DNA from 4 places in the Streptococcus sp. SCPM-O-B-15304 (M98) genome. Region 4 is predicted to be linked to each of the others. Evidence: predicted binding sites of a transcription regulator. Region 4 holds the regulator's gene; each other region holds the start of a gene.
The links. Region 4 encodes Rex, which represses fermentation and respiration genes when NADH is low (regulators of the CRP and FNR family bind a similar motif). Its sites were predicted from a motif close to TTGTGAANTANTTCACAA; they were not measured.
Positions count from the first base shown of each region.

Region 1: adhP (alcohol dehydrogenase AdhP) is a predicted target of Rex. The motif match lies at 2,607-2,624, and genes of this name have one in related genera.
Region 2: AC3E7H_RS02375 (formate/nitrite transporter family protein) is a predicted target of Rex. The motif match lies at 1,443-1,460, and genes of this name have one in related genera.
Region 3: AC3E7H_RS09170 (zinc-dependent alcohol dehydrogenase family protein) is a predicted target of Rex. The motif match lies at 2,783-2,800, and genes of this name have one in related genera.

Region 1 covers NZ_JBYQGQ010000007.1:22,996-27,609, reverse strand. Annotated here, with positions in the region: gene thrC (threonine synthase) at 1-994, opposite strand, end outside; gene AC3E7H_RS05580 (glutamate-cysteine ligase family protein) at 1,069-2,346, opposite strand; gene adhP (alcohol dehydrogenase AdhP) at 2,727-3,746, shown strand; gene AC3E7H_RS05570 (PTS sugar transporter subunit IIB) at 4,098-4,614, shown strand, end outside.
Region 2 covers NZ_JBYQGQ010000003.1:17,207-21,820, forward strand. Annotated here, with positions in the region: gene AC3E7H_RS02370 (DUF2130 domain-containing protein) at 1-543, opposite strand, end outside; gene AC3E7H_RS02375 (formate/nitrite transporter family protein) at 624-1,421, opposite strand; gene AC3E7H_RS02380 (formate/nitrite transporter family protein) at 1,811-2,608, opposite strand; gene AC3E7H_RS02385 (hypothetical protein) at 2,678-3,316, opposite strand; gene AC3E7H_RS02390 (hypothetical protein) at 3,372-3,788, opposite strand; gene AC3E7H_RS02395 (QueT transporter family protein) at 3,906-4,415, opposite strand; PreQ1 riboswitch class II at 4,413-4,510, opposite strand; gene AC3E7H_RS02400 (GtrA family protein) at 4,539-4,614, shown strand, end outside.
Region 3 covers NZ_JBYQGQ010000017.1:4,623-9,236, forward strand. Annotated here, with positions in the region: gene AC3E7H_RS09150 (helix-turn-helix transcriptional regulator) at 1-158, shown strand, start outside; gene AC3E7H_RS09155 (DMT family transporter) at 322-648, opposite strand; gene AC3E7H_RS09160 (hypothetical protein) at 821-1,219, shown strand; gene nagA (N-acetylglucosamine-6-phosphate deacetylase) at 1,585-2,736, shown strand; gene AC3E7H_RS09170 (zinc-dependent alcohol dehydrogenase family protein) at 2,876-3,934, shown strand; gene AC3E7H_RS09175 (DUF1033 family protein) at 4,072-4,449, shown strand; gene comGA (competence type IV pilus ATPase ComGA) at 4,508-4,614, shown strand, end outside.
Region 4 covers NZ_JBYQGQ010000008.1:6,153-10,766, reverse strand. Annotated here, with positions in the region: gene AC3E7H_RS06125 (cysteine desulfurase family protein) at 1-1,091, shown strand, start outside; gene AC3E7H_RS06120 (DUF1831 domain-containing protein) at 1,096-1,443, shown strand; gene AC3E7H_RS06115 (DUF4649 family protein) at 1,453-1,668, shown strand; gene AC3E7H_RS06110 (redox-sensing transcriptional repressor Rex) at 1,750-2,391, shown strand; gene AC3E7H_RS06105 (gamma-glutamyl-gamma-aminobutyrate hydrolase family protein) at 2,407-3,096, shown strand; gene AC3E7H_RS06100 (hypothetical protein) at 3,120-3,599, shown strand; gene radC (RadC family protein) at 3,602-4,282, opposite strand; gene AC3E7H_RS06090 (O-acetylhomoserine aminocarboxypropyltransferase/cysteine synthase family protein) at 4,346-4,614, opposite strand, start outside.

The DNA of each region.
Region 1 (4,614 bases), on a different contig from region 4:
AGCGCTCTAAGTTTGAAGACACTAAGATATCCATAGATGGACTAGTGGTTACCTTAAACTCACGCTTCTTGTCATAGACACGAGTTTTAAAGAAGTCTGTCAAGACATTGTTGTCATTTGAAGCACAGATCAACTTGCCGACTGGTAGGCCGATTTGTTTAGCGTAAAAGGCAGCCATGATATTTCCAAAGTTTCCTGTCGGTACTGTGAAGTTTACTTTTTCACCAGCATTAATTTCGCCAGTTTTAACAAGCTGAGCGTAGGCATAAACATAATAGACAATCTGTGGTACCAAACGACCAATATTCATAGAGTTAGCTGACGAGAACTGGAGCTTGTTGGCTGCCAATTTCTCACGAAGAGCCACATCATTGAACATATGTTTCACGTTTGTCTGAGCATCGTCAAAGTTTCCATCAATGGCGATAACATGGGTATTTTTGCCCGTTTGAGTTGTCATTTGCAACTCTTGTACCTTGCTGACACCGTCTTTTGGATAAAAGACGATAATTTCAGTACCTGGAACATCCGCGAATCCTGCCATAGCAGCTTTCCCAGTATCTCCAGACGTCGCTGTCAAGATGACAATCTTGTTTTCCAAGCCGTGTTTCTTAGCTGCCGTTGTCATAAAGTAAGGCAAGATAGACAAGGCCATATCCTTGAAGGCAATGGTTGAACCGTGGAAAAGTTCCAAGTTGTATTGGCCATCTAGTTTCACAAGAGGAGCAATGGCTGGCGTATCAAACTTGCTGTCATAGGCGTTGGTGATACAGTAGTCCAACTCTTCTGCTGTAAAGTCATCCAAGAAAGCTGACAAGACAAGCTTAGCTACTTCTTGGTAAGAAGCGTCCTTTAATGTTTCAAAATCCAAATCAACCTTTGGATAGCTAACTGGAGTAAATAAGCCTCCATCTGTTGCCAAACCTTGCAAAATCGCTTGGCTGGCTGTTACTGTATTTTTCGCATCACGCGTTGATTGATAAACTAATGTCATAAATCTCTATCCTTTATCTATAGTCTCATCCATTATAACATGATTTTTCAGAAAATTCTCCCTTTATAAGAAAATTATAGAGTCAATTTTTCTTTCAAAGGCTCTAAATAGGTCATTTCTTGCTGATCTCTCATCTTAAGACCTTGCTCTGCTATAGCTAGCAAGTCTTTTGAGAACTGGACAATCCCAGCTGTTTCTTCATCTGTGAGGTGTTTCTTTGAAAATTGTCTTCTCAAAGACTTGTAGTCACGACCAAATATTTCAAAGAAAGGAGCTGTTTCTAGGTAAATTTCAAGCTTGTCTAGATTTACCAGCAAGCCTAAATGAAAGGCTGCCGAAGAAAAGGTTCGATCTAGTGGCTGTGTACAAACACTACGAAATTCGACCGTTCCTCGAGTTGTTAAGTCTTGGAATTGGTAACTACGGTGCGTTTGGAAATCCTTCTCTTGAGGAACAAGCAGAGTTTCTTTTCCATTTAGAGTATAGGCAGTAATCTCATCAGTATCTAAGTAATCTCTAGCCCGAATTGGAGAAAAATAGTAGGTTTCCCCATAACGTTCTGCTGTAAAAATCGCAGAGTGGTCTAGAAAATCAAAGAAATCATCCTCATCTTTGAAGAGTTTTGAATTGACACCGACATTCTCTGGATAAATTCCATGCATGGAATTTTCCCAAAAAATATCTCGTGAAATCAAAGTATCCCATTCTGCTCCCGAAAACTCAGAATTGGCAAACAGATAAGCTTTGGCTGCCTCAAGCTGAGTGAAAGCATTGATGACACGTAGGTAGTTAGATTTTGAAACATCCAACTGAACTTGACTCCCACAGATAAAGGCTCCATATTGTGGAAAGTCATGTAAATGCGCACTCTCTTGGCGACTCCCCATACGCAGATAATCCATCAGCATCTGGTAGCGTGGATAGGCCACAGGTCGATTGTCATTACTATCCCAGTTCGGGTGAATCCCCCAACCCTGGATAGCATGATCCTTTTCGCCTAGTTTTTCCTGAATGACCTTCATATAAGCTTGAAATCGACCTTGGACCTCTTGGATTTTCTGGGCTCTGCCAAAGGCAAACTCCAAGGTCGTGTAAGAAACCTCAAACAGAATCCGATCCTGACTTTTTGGTTCTACAAGTTGTATTGGATTGCCATCCTGGTCCTCCTTTTCAACTTTCAGACTGAGAGCATCCACCAAAAAGCGCATCAAATTCTTGCTGACTTCAATATCTGTAGGTTTCCCTTTCGTATGTACGATAGGAAACTCCAACTCAATACCAATGTAGAGTTCTGGATTTTCTTTGATATTTTTTAGATAACGATTTTTCAATAACTTGATAGAAGGGGACATAGATACCTCTCACTCTAACTTCTCTTACTAGAATACTAGAAACGATAATTGCTTTCTATATTATACCAAAATCCCCTCAATAAGGAACTCAGAAAATTTGCTGAAAATCTTAAAGAGGCGATCTAAAGTCAACTTTTCTAGCATTTATAGTTATTTACTCGCCAATGCATCAATCTTACTTGTTCAATTTTCACAGTCTTATCAACCGGTTAAGCGATTACATAGTTTTTTACCTCAAAACCATTGTACTATAGTAAACATCGTGATATACTTCACATATAAGTAAATAAGAGGGCAGTTCAAATTCGACTTCACTTGAAATCTTCTCAAGCCAAGCCCCTTTTCCTCTGCACCTCAACGACTAATCAAGGAGGATAGCTATGAAAGCTGTTGTTGTAAATCCAGAAGGCACTGGTGTTGCTATTGAAGAAAAAGTTCTCCGTCCACTCGAAACAGGGGAAGCTCTTGTAGAAGTTGAGTACTGTGGTGTCTGCCACACTGACCTCCACGTTGCCCATGGTGACTTTGGTAAAGTTCCAGGACGCGTTCTCGGTCACGAAGGTATCGGTATCGTAAAAGAAATCGCCCCTGATGTTAAAAGTCTCAAAGTTGGCGACCGTGTCAGCGTAGCTTGGTTTTTTGAAGGCTGTGGTATGTGTGAATACTGTACAACTGGGCGCGAAACTCTTTGCCGTACAGTAAAAAATGCTGGCTACTCAGTAGATGGTGGTATGGCAGAACAATGTATCGTAACTGCAGATTATGCCGTTAAGGTTCCAGAAGGTCTCGATCCAGCCCAAGCTTCTTCAATTACTTGTGCCGGTGTTACTACCTACAAGGCTATCAAAGAAGCAAAAGTTGAACCAGGCCAATGGGTTGTACTCTATGGTGCTGGAGGACTTGGTAACTTAGCTGTTCAATACGCTAAAAAAGTATTTAACGCTCACGTTATCGCAGTAGATATTAACAACGATAAACTTGCCCTAGCTAAAGAAGTTGGTGCTGATATCGTGATTAATGGTCTTGAAGTCGAAGATGTCCCAGGCCTTATCAAAGAAAAAACAAACGGTGGGGCTCACTCAGCTGTCGTAACAGCTGTATCAAAAGTTGCCTTCAACCAAGCAGTTGACTCTGTTCGTGCAGGCGGTCGTGTAGTAGCTGTCGGGCTCCCTTCAGAAATGATGGATCTAAGCATCGTTAAAACAGTTCTTGATGGTATTCAGGTCATCGGTTCTCTCGTTGGAACACGTAAAGATTTGGAAGAAGCTTTCCAATTTGGTGCTGAAGGTCTGGTTGTACCAATCGTTCAAAAACGCCCTGTCGAAGATGCCATTGCTGTCTTTGATGAAATGGCTGCCGGTACCATCCAAGGTCGTATGGTTCTAGACTTTACTCACTAAGATAAATAATAAATGCCAAAACGAGGTCGGGACAGAAGATTCCACCTCGTTTTTTTGTAATAAAATTTTGACACGACAACTAATTGAACTTGGGGCATTTTTTAGACACCCAAGAGCACTACTGACGTAAACTTTCTAGTCCCTCTGCTTTTTTATATTAAATTTTTTTACCATTTTATAGACGATTTTATAAAAAATTGATATATCAATATTTGTAAAGATGGGGATTTGAGATTTTTTTCACTCTTTATTATAATTAGTTGCTTTTTTTCTGAAATCGATTTATACTTAAGGAGTCTTAAAGTTTTCTTAAACTACAAGTCAAACATTTTATAAGGAGGAATGACAATAATGAGTATCGGAATCATTATTGCGAGCCACGGTGAATTTGCCGCGGGTATTCATCAGTCAGGATCTATGATCTTTGGTGAACAAGAAAAGGTTCAAGTTGTAACCTTTATGCCAAACGAAGGTCCAGATGATTTATACGCCAAGTTCAACAATGCTGTGGCTGCATTTGACGCAGAAGATGAGGTTCTAGTCTTGGCTGACCTTTGGAGTGGTTCTCCATTTAACCAAGCTAGCCGCGTAATGGGAGAAAACCCTGAACGTAAATTTGCCATCATCACTGGACTTAACTTGCCGATGTTGATCCAAGCCTACACAGAGCGCCTGATGGACGCTGCTGCTGGAGTGGATAAAGTCGCTGCGAACATCATTAAAGAAGCCAAAGATGGTATCAAGGCTCTTCCAGAAGAGCTAAACCCAGCTGAGGAAGTTGCAACTGCTGCAGCTGCTCCAGTTGCCCAAGCTGCTATTCCAGAAGGAACTGTTATCGGAGACGGTAAATTGAAAATCAATCTTGCTC
Region 2 (4,614 bases), on a different contig from region 4:
TGCCTTGGTTGATTGTTGTGCCTTGAAATTCTTGTAGAATTCAACCTGCTCACTGGCTGCCTTTAGCTGGGCTTCATAATTTTGTTTTACAGAGGCTATAGACAACTCATTTTCTTTTTCTTGTAAAAGGAGCTGGTTTTTGACCTGATCACGTTCTTTCTCTAAATCAGATAGTGTTTTTTGTAGTTGATTTTCATGCTCTAAGCGCAAGGTAGCTAGCTGGTTCTCCAAAGCTAGTACTTCCTTGTCCTTGGCTAGGAGAGCCTGACTAGTTGATTGCTCGACTTCTTTTTTGGCCAATTCTTTTTCTGTATCAAAGTTTTGGATTTGGCTTTGGAGTTGAGCTATTTCTTGGTCTTTTTGAGCTAGTTTGGTCTGTTGCTCATTCAAAGCCTTTTGCTCAACCAGAGACAACTCTTGTTTTATTCTGTCATGCAATTCCTTATCAAACTCTGCAGTGCGAACTTGAGAAAGCAGTTCTGCATATTGGCTTTCATTGACTGTAAATACTTCGCCACAATTTGGACATTTAATCTCGTTCATGTTATTCCTCTAAATTTATCTATTCTACTTTCATTATAGCATGGATAAACAAAAAGAAAAAGTTGGAATCTATCCAACTTTTAATCTACGTATGTGTCTTCATTTTTGTTAAGGAAGGCGTATGGTAAACCAATCAAGAGACCACCACCGATAAGGTTACCGATGAAGGTTACACCCCAGTGACGAAGGATATTACCAATACCAAAGTTAGCAATTGTATCTGCAGCAACACTGAACTTCACAATAGCAAATGATGCAAAGTTTGCGGCGATGTGCTCGTTTGTTAAGAATACAAACATGTAAATGGCTGATAGAACCAACCAAAGTTTAGCTCCACCATCCTTAACTAAAACGAATGAAAGAATCGCGATATTTACAAAGACATTAGCCAAGATAGCTTCAAGCAAGATAAGTTCATTTGAACGGCCCAACTTCATCTCCACAACTCCAGAAATAAAGCTATCATGGGTAAGGTTTGCATAAGCTGCTGAATGGGCGAATCCCCAACCTGCTATAAGAGCACCGATTAAGTTGAAGAAAGTACAGTATAGAAGAATTTCAGCTGTTTTTCTCCAGCTAATTTTTTTCAAAAAGCTACCAGCTGTCAAGAACATCATGTTAGATGTTACTAACTCAGCATTCAAGAAGACAATGTAAGCCAATCCCCAAGCGAAAACAAATGGGAAGAGGAATCGTCCACTACCAGGAGCAATCTTATTAATCAAGTCGGCTCCAACTGCACCAGCTGCTGTACTAAATGTTAAGAATGCACCAGCAAACATTGAACGGATAGCATACTTGAATTTACTTTGACTGTAAAGACTTTCCTTTTTCTTACAAGCAAATTCAATTTTTGAGATAAATTCTGAAGAAACCATATAAACTCCTAAAACTTTTATTTGTGAATATTATAACATAAAATCGAAATTATGGGAAGGCTTTCTTAATTCTATTTACAATATTTTTATCACTTTTAGCAATCGTTTCCATTTGCTTTTTATCAATATCTTTAATGTTTTCAACCCTTTATTTTTAAATCCTCTATTCTATATATTTAATATATGTTTTTGTTTTAATCAATATTGAATTTACAAAAAAGTTTCTTTAGTTTTCAGCTAAAATCCATGCACTAATAATATGTTTGAATTTATAGACAGAGAAAATAACGTTTTTATCAAAAGGTTCTTTAGCCAAAAAAATCGAGGTCTGGATTTTTAGTCCCGACCTCCTCTATTATCGATTTTCATTATATTTTCAAAAGCTTGTACTAATCAACATAAGTCTCTTCATTTTTATTAAGATAAGCGTATGGTAATCCTATCAAGAATCCTCCACCAATCAAGTTAGCGATAAAGGTAACTCCCCAATGGCGTAGGATATTTGGAATGTCAAAGTTAGCAATTTGGTCAGAAACAATACTAAATTTAATAATGCTAAAGGATGAAAAGTTAGCTGCAATGTGCTCATTTGACAAGAAAACAAACATAGAAATACCTGACAAGATAATCCAGAGTTTGGCATTGCTATCCTTAACCAAAATAGAAGATAGAATGGCAATATTTACAAACATATTTGCCAAAATCCCCTCCAACAATACCAAATCACTAGGTCGTGCTAACTTCTTAGCAACAATCTTTGCTAGATAACTGTCGTGTGTTAGATGTGAAAATGCAGATGAATTAGCAAAGCACCAACCTGCTAAGATAGCTCCAACTAAGTTGAAAAAGGCACAATAGACTAAGATAATAAAGGCTTTCTTCCAATCAATCTTCTTCAAGAATGTTCCAGCTGTCAGGTACATCATGTTTGATGTGACCAATTCAGCATTTAAAAATACAATGTAAACCAGTCCCCAAGCAAACACAAAGGGAAAAAGAAAATAGCCAGCACTAGGAACGATGCTATTTAGTAGATCAGCACCGATAGCCCCAGCGGCTGTACTAAAGGTTAAGAAAGCACCTGCAAACATCGAGCGAATGGCATATTTAAACTTGCTTTGGTCAAATAGACTCTCTTTCTTATGGCAATAATAATCAATCTTTGAAATAAATTCTGACGAACTCATATAAACCCCTTAAAATATAATCATTAATATTATAACATAAAATATTTTAAGTGGAATAAATTTTTTTCTTTACATTTGAATGTTAGCAAAAGCTTCAATTTCTTCTGCAGTCAATCCTACCAGCTCTGAAACCCACAAGCCGATAATATCGGACAAAATAGAATCACAAACATATTCATCCTCAGCATGAACATATTTACAAGTGAAAAGAGGGGTTCTTATGGCTGATTGATAAAATTTTAAGGCTAACTCTTGCAGTTTCTCAGGGTGAAATTCGAGTCCCAACTTTTGTGCAAGTCCAGTTCTCACTTTATCCCAATCTTCACCTTTTGACTGATAGTTTTCTCGTATTTTGTTGGTAAATCCTTGACAAAATTTTGCCAACAATTCCTTGTTTTTGTAGAGCAAACGACAAGAAAAATCAGAGATAGAACCAGCATGAAGTAAGAAGGTAAGCAGGTCATCAAGGCTTTCTGCCACTCTCCCAACTTGGCCTTCACTCCCTATAAAGCCGATACTCTCATCCTCAAGAATTACATATTCTCCCCCACTACCGTCTTTAGCAAAAGCTATGGGCGAAAGAGAATAAACTTCGTTGTTCTGAGAAAATTCAACCTCTTTCAACTGGTCATAAAAGAGAATATCGCATTCTTGCATCAATAAAATTCTTAGTTGTTTATCTTCTCTTATTACTTGTAGTTGATTCATATTAGCTACTCTCCTGGCTTTGACAATTGTCACAAGTGACAACAGAAATCGACTCTTAATAATAATAATAGATTTTAATATGGCACTTCTTGGCCACATTGGCAAGATTTTTCACTAACTCCTCGTTTCTTTTGCTTTTTCCAAAATGAAAAGTAAAAGATTTTCCATCTTTCCTTGTAAAGTACAGATGATACCTGTCCCCATTCATTCTTCTCCCTCGAACGTAATCAATATCAATCTGTCTAATTTCAGCTAGAGGAACAATCCTTTTTCTAAAAAGAATAATCGTGTGAATGTATAATCTTCCCTTTGCAATATGAAAAGGATCCAACATACTCCCACCACTTTTTAAGGATGTCTTAACTCTTTGGAAAAAAAGATAGAAATAAAATAGTGCTAAAAAAATTAACAAAAATCTAATGACCTGATGTTTCCAAAGGACTTCAAAAACTGAAATACGATAACTATACATATTAAAATAATTCCTTTTTTCTTTATTATACCACTTTTGTTGAGAGTCTGGGGCTATAGAAAAAGAAAAAGACTGAACAGAGTTCAGACCTTTTCATGAATACTTGATGTGATTTCATTATCTAGTCAAATCAAGTCGCTTACCGATTTTTCCGATAAGAATAGCACCAACAATGAGTGAAGCAAATTCTCCGATAGCAGTTGTAAACCAAGTAAAGAAGAAAGGTGCTTCTGCTACGATGTTCAATTCTGCAGCAATGGTGATCATTGAAATCGAAAATAGAATTGAAAAGAAGAAATGATCTTTTCGGATCAATCCATTAAAAAGATAGTCTTTACTATATTTGCTGAACAACCATACTCCCAGGCTAAGGAATACCAGTGTAGAACCGCCTCCAACAGCGACATCAATAATTCCAAAACTGAAGAAATTAGCAATCATACATCCAAGAGTAACACCGATAATGTACTTAGGATTGTAGAAAGCCAAGAAATTCATCATCTCAGAAATACGGAACTGATAAGCGCCATAGCTGATGGCATTAAGGGGCGGTGTGATTGTCAACACCACATAAATGGCTGCGACAATGGCAATATCCGCCATATCACGGACAGTTAGTTTTTTCATGTTTTCTCCTTTAGTGACAATATCACATATAATATGCTTGGTGAAAGAAGCTAAGCACCAAGGGTTGAGCAAGTCAACCTTACAAGTATAGCACATTTATATCCTTTATGCTATACTATTTTTATGAAAAGATACATAAAAAAATTCTTCGATAATGAAATCCTCTCCTACTTATTTTTCGGGCTTGCAACTACCCTTG
Region 3 (4,614 bases), on a different contig from region 4:
ATATTTTGAAACATTCAATAGCAGTTTCGGTGGCAAGAAATAAAATAAAGGCAACAGAACTAAAAGATAGAGTTATAGAAAAAAATCAGTTGTCAGAAAAAGATGCAGAACTTTTGAATAAGATTTTTGAAGAAGTTAAAACTTATTGGGAAAATTAGGAGGACGCTAGTCTTCAAAATTCCCTCCCAAAATGTGTCCAAAATATTGACAGAATTCTAGCTTTTCATTATAGTTCTTATGGAACTTTTTTTCTACAACAAAATAGGCTCCATAATATCCATAGGGGATTTACCCACTACAAATAGTATAGAGCCGGTTTTATTAATGTCCTGCATTTCCTAATAAGTTAACCATGACAACACCAATGATAATCAAAATTAAACCGATAATGCTATAAACATTTAGTGTTTCTTTGAAAATCATTACTGCGATAGAGGATATCAAAACTAAACCGACAGCTGACCATGTTGCATAAGCTATTCCTACAGGAATTTTTTGCATTGCTAGTGATAAGAAATAGAAACAAACGCCATAGCTAAGTAGGGCAGAAACGGTTGGAATAGGCTTTGTAAAACCGTCTGATAATTTCAAAAGGTTAGTTCCCAATATCTCTCCTACAATGGCGATAAAAAGATAAAAGTATGACATGTCTTTAACCTCCTATATGTCATGTTTTTGCTCTAAGAGCTATTATAGCTATCCGTTTTTTATAAATCTTGGCACAAGTCATGAGAATTTGTAGTAAAACTGTGGCAGACACTTTTTCAGAACCAATAGCTGATAAGTTTAGTATATCATAAGATAAATTTTAAATAAAGTCTTGATTTATTTCAATGTCTTGCGTGGTCTCGATTTTACTGGTAAAATTACTTTTAAGAACTTTAAAAAAGAGGCTTCTATATTTGACAAAACAATGACTTGTTGTCCCGAATGTGGGCATCCTTTGGAGAAAAAATTTTTAAAAGATGAGGGAGATATTCCTTATTGTTCACAATGTGCGAGTTTTCGTTTTCCAGTCTTTAATACAGCAATTAGTGCGATTTTATTTAATGAAAAACATGATAAGATTCTCTTGATTAAGCAATATGACATGGCTGAGCATATTTTGCTAGCTGGTTATGTGTCTAATGATATTCACAACCAATTTCTACAATCATTAAAGGCAATTAATTTAGCCTCTCTTATTACGGATATGGGTAATAAAATTGCACAAAACTAGTCCAAAACTCTTTTTAATAAGGAGTATACTTTCTAGCATTTTATAGTTACTAAAAAGTATCTAAACTTTGGAAGTGATACTAAGTTTTAAAAAATATTATGGAAAAAAAGCTTATAAAATCAATATTTCTGAGATTTAAAACTAATAATATTAGACTCAAAATCCAGTGTCCGCAAGGACGTGCCGGTTCGACCCCGGCCGCCGGTATAGTATTAAAGACAAGGTTTTTAGACCTTGTCTTTTTTGTTGAATAATTTATTAAAATTTCACTAAAAAAGGTCTATACCATTTACAAATTGTTTTGAAAGGTTTATAATGTAATTGACATAATAAATAGTAGATTATTTCTTAAGGAGGTTATCATTATGCCTAAGTATATTAAAGCTGATCAATTTTTCTATCCACATGGTATTCGTCGTGGAGGTTATTTGGAACTTATTGATGGCAAGTTTGGTAAGCATGTTGAAGAGATTTCTGAGGATGCTGAAATTTTAGATTATTCTGGTTATAGCATCGCACCTGGTCTCGTTGATACACACATTCACGGTTTTGGTGGTGTGGATGTCATGGATAATAATATTGAAGGAACTCTTCATACGATGAGTGAAGGTCTTCTTAGTACAGGTGTTACTAGTTTCCTACCAACTACACTAACTTCATCATACGAACAATTGCTGGCTGTTACTGAAAACATTGGTGCACGCTATCAAGAAGCATCTGGTGCTAAGATTCGTGGTATCTATTTTGAAGGGCCATATTTTACTGAGGAATTTAAAGGAGCTCAAAACCCTGCTTACATGAAAGATCCTCGTATGGATGAGTTTCGTGCATGGCAGAAGGCTGCTAATGGTCTTCTTAATAAAATTGCTCTTGCACCTGAACGTGATGGGGTTGAGGACTTTGTACGTACTATTACTGGTGAAGGTGTAACTGTTGCTCTTGGTCACTCTAATGCTACATTTGATGAAGCTAAAAAAGCTGTTGATGCCGGGGCTAGTGTTTGGGTTCATGCCTATAATGGAATGCGTGGCTTAACACACCGCGAACTTGGTATGGTTGGTGCGATGTATGAATTACCACACACTTATGCAGAATTGATTTGTGATGGTCATCACGTGGATCCTAAGGCTTGCGAAATTCTTCTTAAACAAAAAGGAACTGAAAATATTGCCCTTATCACTGACTGTATGACAGCAGGTGGTTTGCAAGATGGCGATTATATGTTAGGCGAATTTCCAGTTGTAGTTGCAAATGGGACTGCTCGCCTTAAATCTACAGGTAACTTGGCAGGTTCCATTCTCAAACTTAAAGATGGTTTGAAAAATGTCGTTGAGTGGGGAATCGCAAATCCTCATGAAGCAGTCATGATGGCTAGTCTAAATCCAGCTAAATCAGTTCATATCGATGACGTCTGTGGACAAATTCGTGAAGGCTACGATGCAGACTTTATCGTGTTAGATAAAGATTTGGAATTAGTAGCAACTTATCTAGATGGTGAAAAACGTTATCAAGCATAATCTAAAAAGTAGAAACGATTTTCGTTTCTTCTTTTTTTAAATAAATTTGTTATTTATTTCACAAATTACTTGATTTTTGTATCGGAAAGGCTTACAATCATGATATAAATAATACAAATAAAAAAGCGGAGGATTGCTTATGAAAGCTTATACTTACGTTAAACCAGGCCTTGCGTCATTTGTTGATGTTGACAAACCAGTTATTCGTAAGCCAACAGATGCTATTGTGCGTATCGTTAAGACTACTATTTGTGGTACAGACCTTCATATTATTAAAGGGGATGTTCCTGCTTGTAAGAGTGGAACTATCCTAGGACATGAAGGAATTGGTATTGTAGAGGAAGTCGGAGCAGGAGTTTCAAACTTCAAAAAGGGTGATAAGGTTTTGATTTCTTGCGTTTGTGCATGTGGCAAGTGTTACTATTGTAAAAAAGGAATCTATGCTCACTGTGAAGACGAGGGTGGATGGATTTTTGGACATTTGATTGACGGTATGCAAGCAGAATATCTTCGTGTGCCTCATGCTGATAATACTCTTTATCATACTCCAGCTGACTTGTCTGATGAAGCTTTGGTTATGTTATCTGATATCTTGCCAACTGGCTATGAAATTGGTGTCTTAAAAGGGAAAGTTGAGCCTGGTTGTAGTGTAGCTATCGTTGGTTCAGGGCCAGTTGGATTGGCAGCTCTCTTGACGGCACAATTCTATTCTCCAGCTAAATTGATTATGGTGGACCTAGACGATAATCGCTTGGATACTGCAGTTTCTTTCGGTGCTACTCATAAGATTAATTCTTCAGACCCTGAAAAAGCAATTCAAGAAATTTATGATTTGACAGATGGTCGAGGTGTAGATGTCGCTATTGAGGCGGTAGGAATTCCTGCAACGTTTGATCTCTGTCAAAAGATTATCGGTGTAGACGGAACAGTAGCCAACTGTGGTGTGCATGGTAAACCAGTTCAGTTTGATTTGGACACTCTTTGGATTCGTAACATTAATGTTACTACTGGATTGGTTTCTACCAATACAACTCCTCAGCTTTTGAAAGCCTTAGAAAGTCATAAAATTGAACCTGAAAAATTGGTAACTCATTATTTCAAACTTAGTGAAATAGAAAAGGCCTATGAAGTATTTAGTAAGGCCGCCGATCATCATGCGATTAAAGTGATTATTGAAAACGATATTTCAGAAGGCTAATCTTGTTTTTAAATCCAGTTATTCGTTTTTGAATAGCTGGATTTTTTGAAAATGTTATATAATTCGTGAAAATGAGCAAAATTCTTTCATTGTTCTCAAAATTTCGCTATAATATACGGTACAAAGGAAGTTAAACTATGTATCGAGTTATAAAAATGTACGGAGATTTTGAACCGTGGTGGTTTATAGAAGGCTGGGAAGACGACGTCATTGCGAGCAAAAAATTTGATAACTATTATGATGCTTTGAAATATTATAAGTCTTGTTGGTTTGAGTTAGAAAAGGAGATTCCCCTTTACAAAAGTAGAGGAGACTTGATGACTATTTTTTGGGATCCAGAAGATAAACGCTGGTGTGAAGAATGCGATGAATTTCTTCAGCAATATCATTCCTTGGCTTTGTTGGAAGATGGTCAAGTCATTCCTGATGAAAAATTTAGACCTGGGTACGAAAAGCAGACTGGTTTAGAAATCCACCGTACTTGTCGCATAAAAAAAGAAGAAACAACTTTTTAATGAAGTTGTTTCTTCTTTTTTGATATTTTCTTCGAATAATAAGAATGAGGAGGAAGATATGGTACAAATACTTGCACAAGAATTGATTACACTGGCCAAAAAACAGGGAGCTCAGGACATCTATTTTATTCCTAAAGAAAAGATTTACGAGCTACATATGCGAGT
Region 4 (4,614 bases):
CGACTCCGATGTCTTCAGTAGCTATCTCAGCAATGACTCAAGTCATGCAAGAAACTTATGGCAACCCTTCTAGTATTCATGGCCATGGGCGCCAAGCAGGTAAACTATTACGAGAAGCTCGTCAAGAACTTGCAAGTTTACTAGGAACAAAGCCACAACATATATTTTTTACCACTGGTGGTACTGAAAGCAATAATACTGCTATCATCGGCTACTGCCTTCGCCATCAAAATCGTGGAAAGCACATTATCACTACTGCGATTGAGCACCATGCTGTTCTAGAACCCATCAAATACTTGGTTGAAAATTTCGGTTTTGAAGTGACTATTTTACATCCTGAACATCAAGAAATCACTGCAGACCAAGTCAAAAATGCACTGCGTGAAGATACCATTCTTGTTTCTACTATGTTTGCAAACAATGAAACTGGTACACTTTTACCTATTGCTAAAATTGGTGAAGTTCTAAAAAATCATCCAGCCGTCTATCATGTCGATGCGGTTCAGGCAGTTGGTAAATTTGAGATTCTTCCCGAAAAATTGGGAATTGATTTTCTTAGCGCTTCTGCACACAAATTTTATGGTCCAAAAGGAGTTGGTTTTCTCTATGCTGCATCTACAGATTTTGACTCCTACCTTCATGGTGGCGATCAAGAGCAGAAAAAAAGAGCAGGAACAGAAAATCTTCCTGCCATTGTGGGAATGGTAGCAGCTCTAAAGGATGATCTTGAAAACCAAGAACAAAACTTTAAAAAGGTTCAAAAACTAAAAGAAACATTCTTAAAGGAAATGGCTGACACAGACTATTATCTCAATCAAGGGAAAGACCAGCTACCTTATGTCCTTAATATTGGATTCCCAGGTCAACGTAATGATCTACTACTCCTTCGTCTAGATCTTGAAGGTATTTCTATTTCAACTGGCTCTGCTTGTACTGCAGGTGTCGTTCAGGTTAGTCATGTTCTTCAGGCTTTCTACGGTGAAGACTCTCCTCGCTTACACGAATCCGTTCGCGTCAGCATTTCACCTCAAAATACAGAGCAAGAAATAATCACTCTCGCACAAACTCTAAAAGAAATCATTGGAGGTTAACTCAATGGCATTCGAAAAAACCATTAGTCTTAAAAATTGCCGTTATGATTACACACTTAGCCCAACCGTCAAAAAGTTCACTCTAAAAGATAACACTTTTTTTGAAACTAAGGTTGGTAACTATGAACTAACACGTCTTCTTGAAAAAGTTCCAAATAGTGGGGAAGGTTTCCAACTTAAGATTATCATCAACAAAGACTTAACAGGTGCAAAAATCAACATCACTGATAAATTTGGTCTACGTTTAGTCGATATCTTTAAGTCAGAAGAAACTCATATCCACCAAGAGAAATTTTACTTCTTGATGGATAGTCTTGTTGAACGTGATGTCTTTACTAAAAGCGAAAGATAGAAGGCAATTATGTTTCGATTAACTTACAAAGACACCTATCAAGTCGATCGCGTTTTAGAATACGAAGATTATGAAGCACTCATGCTATCACTTTCAGGTTGTGTGACTCTTCCAGATACTACTGTCATTACTTCTCTGACCTATAATGAAAAAGAAATCTATCAGGGGCTTCTGGGAAATCTCTATCGTTTTCTATCTCACTATGATTTTACGAAGATAAGCTAAGATTTTTCTTAGTTTTTTCTTGTTTTTGTTGATTTTTTCACAATCTTTCTATAAAATAGTATTTAGAAAGGTTGTGATTTTGTGAAAGAAAAACAGTCTGCTATTCCAAAAGCAACAGCAAAGAGACTTTCTCTTTATTATCGTATCTTTAAAAGATTTCATGCAGAAAAAATTGAAAGAGCCAACTCAAAACAAATTGCCGAGGCCATTGGTATTGACTCTGCTACTGTTAGACGAGATTTTTCCTACTTTGGTGAACTTGGTCGCCGTGGATTTGGCTACGATGTCAAAAAACTAATGACGTTTTTTGCTGATCTTCTAAATGATAATTCTATTACAAATGTTATGTTGGTGGGTATTGGTAATATGGGGCACGCTCTCCTTCACTACCGTTTCCACGAACGAAACAAAATGAAAATCATTATGGCTTTTGATTTGGATGATCATCCTGAAGTTGGGACAAAAACTCCTGATGGAATCCCAATTTATGGAATTTCCCAAATCAAGGATAAAATAAAGAATGCAGATGTTAAAACTGCAATCTTAACAGTTCCGAGTGTCAAATCACAAGAAGTAGCTAATCTCCTTGTCGAAGCAGGTATTAAAGGAATTTTAAGCTTTTCACCCGTTCATCTCCAACTACCAAAAGATGTGGTAGCTCAGTATGTAGATTTAACTAGTGAATTGCAAACTCTCCTCTATTTCATGAGAAAAGAGGATTAGAAAGCGAAAGCATTTATGAAAAAACCAGTTATTGGGATTACAGGAAACGAAAAAGCTCATCCTGATGATGAGCTTATGATGAGCTATGCTGCGAAAGGCTTTGTTGAAGGAGTCAAGGAAGCTGGGGGAATTCCCATTATCCTACCAATTGGTGATCAAGAAATGGCTAGTTACTACATTGGCTTGATTGATAAACTCATTTTAACTGGTGGACAAAATGTCGATCCAAAGTTCTATGGTGAGCCTAAAAAGATCGATAGCGATGACTACCACCTTCAGAGAGATATTTTTGAGCTAGCTCTTATAAAAGAAGCCATTAAACAGAAGAAACCCATTTTTTCTGTTTGTCGAGGCACCCAGCTCTTTAATGTGGCTATGGGAGGATCTCTTTATCAAGATATTGAAGACCATTGGCAGGATACTTCAGCCGAGTATACAACTCAACGTTTAGTCACCGAGCCTGATACTATTCTTCGAGATATCTATGGAGAAATCTCCCATATCAACTCTTTCCACCATCAGAGTATTAAGGACCTAGCTCCAAATCTAAAGGTTGTAGCTCATGATCCTAAAGATGGAATTATCGAGGCTGTTACAACAACGGATGGTTTCCCTTTCCTCGGTGTTCAATGGCATCCAGAATTTCTCTTTGAAAATCGCCCCAAAGATAAAACACTTTTCGACTATGTCGTCAATGAACTCTAAAGCTACTAATAGGTTATTAAATCGTGAATGAACTTAAAACACCTTCTACTCATGATATTTTGAGAGATTTAGAAGCTAATATTTTCACTTTTCTTAAGAGCAAGGAAATAGAAGTTTATTTTCAACTTTCTAATCTATACAGACTTTTAACAGCCGAAAGCTATCAAGCATTTTCTAAGGATAAAGAGAATCTTGATAAACTATCTCAAAAAGAAAAACAAAAGCAACTCAAAGAGTGGTCTAAAAAGGCAAAACCATTTTGTAAAAAAACAGATGCTAAATTAAAAGGTAAATTTCGCTCATCGGTCGGTTTTTACAGGGATATCCTCATCCATAAAAAAAGGTATTATAAAATAAAAGATTTTAATGCTATTGTTGATTTTATCGTGCAAGAAAAATTGCTAGTCCCTACATTAGCTCCACTTCCTGTCATAGATATGACTCAAGTAGAATCCTATGCTTTACAAGAGATTGATCAGGGTCCCCTAAAATTTAAAAAATAAACCTATATCAAGTCCGTCTTCTCACGGTAACTAAAATAATCGGAATGTGAAACAATGAGATGGTCCAATAAGACCAAACCCATTAATTCGCAGGCTTCTTTAACAAGTTTCGTAACATGGTCATCATTTCTACTAGGCATAACAGCACCAGATGGATGATTATGAACAAGAATCACGGATGTAGCCATATGCTTTAAGGCATAGTGAAGAATTTCTCTTGGTTCCGCAATACTTCTAGTAGCAGATCCAATAAAAATGGTTTGCTGATGAATAATTTGATTTTGTGTATTCAGATAGAGCGCCACTAGGTGCTCTTGTTTTTTATCTCCCAATTCTTGTTGCATCTTTTTAGCCAGTCTTTGACTACTAAGAATGCTCTCTGCCTCAATGGTTTCATGTTTGTGAATACGACTTCCAAGCTCAATCATTGCTTGCAGTTCAATAGCCTTCACTCTACCGATACCTGATAAACTCTGCAGTTCTTGCAAGGTCATTTTTTTTAACTCAGTTAAACTGTTCAATTGAGACAATACTTTCTGTGCAATTTCAAAAACGGTAGATTGACGAGTTCCTGTTCGTAATAAAATGGCTAGTAATTCCTGATTGCTCAAACTCTCTACTCCTTCTGTCACCAAGCGTTCCCTTGGCAAGAGCGAATCTTCTTGAAATGAAATACTGTACATAAAAATCCTCCTCACTTTATTATTCGTGAGAAGGATGATTAATTCAATAAAAACTAGTTATTTTTAGATTTTTTCAAGAGCTAGTCGCAAATCTTCAATCAAATCATCGACATTTTCAAGACCGATTGAGAGACGGATTTGATTTTTAGTTACTCCTGCTGCTTCTAGATCAGAGTCTGACAACTGAGCATGTGTTGTAGTTGCGGGATGAACCACCAATGATTTAGCATCTGCTACATTGGCTAAGTTTGAAAAGATTTCCAAGTTGTCAATCACTTTACGAGCTTCTGCTTCTCCACCTTTAACATGGAAGGTAAAGATTGAACCAACAC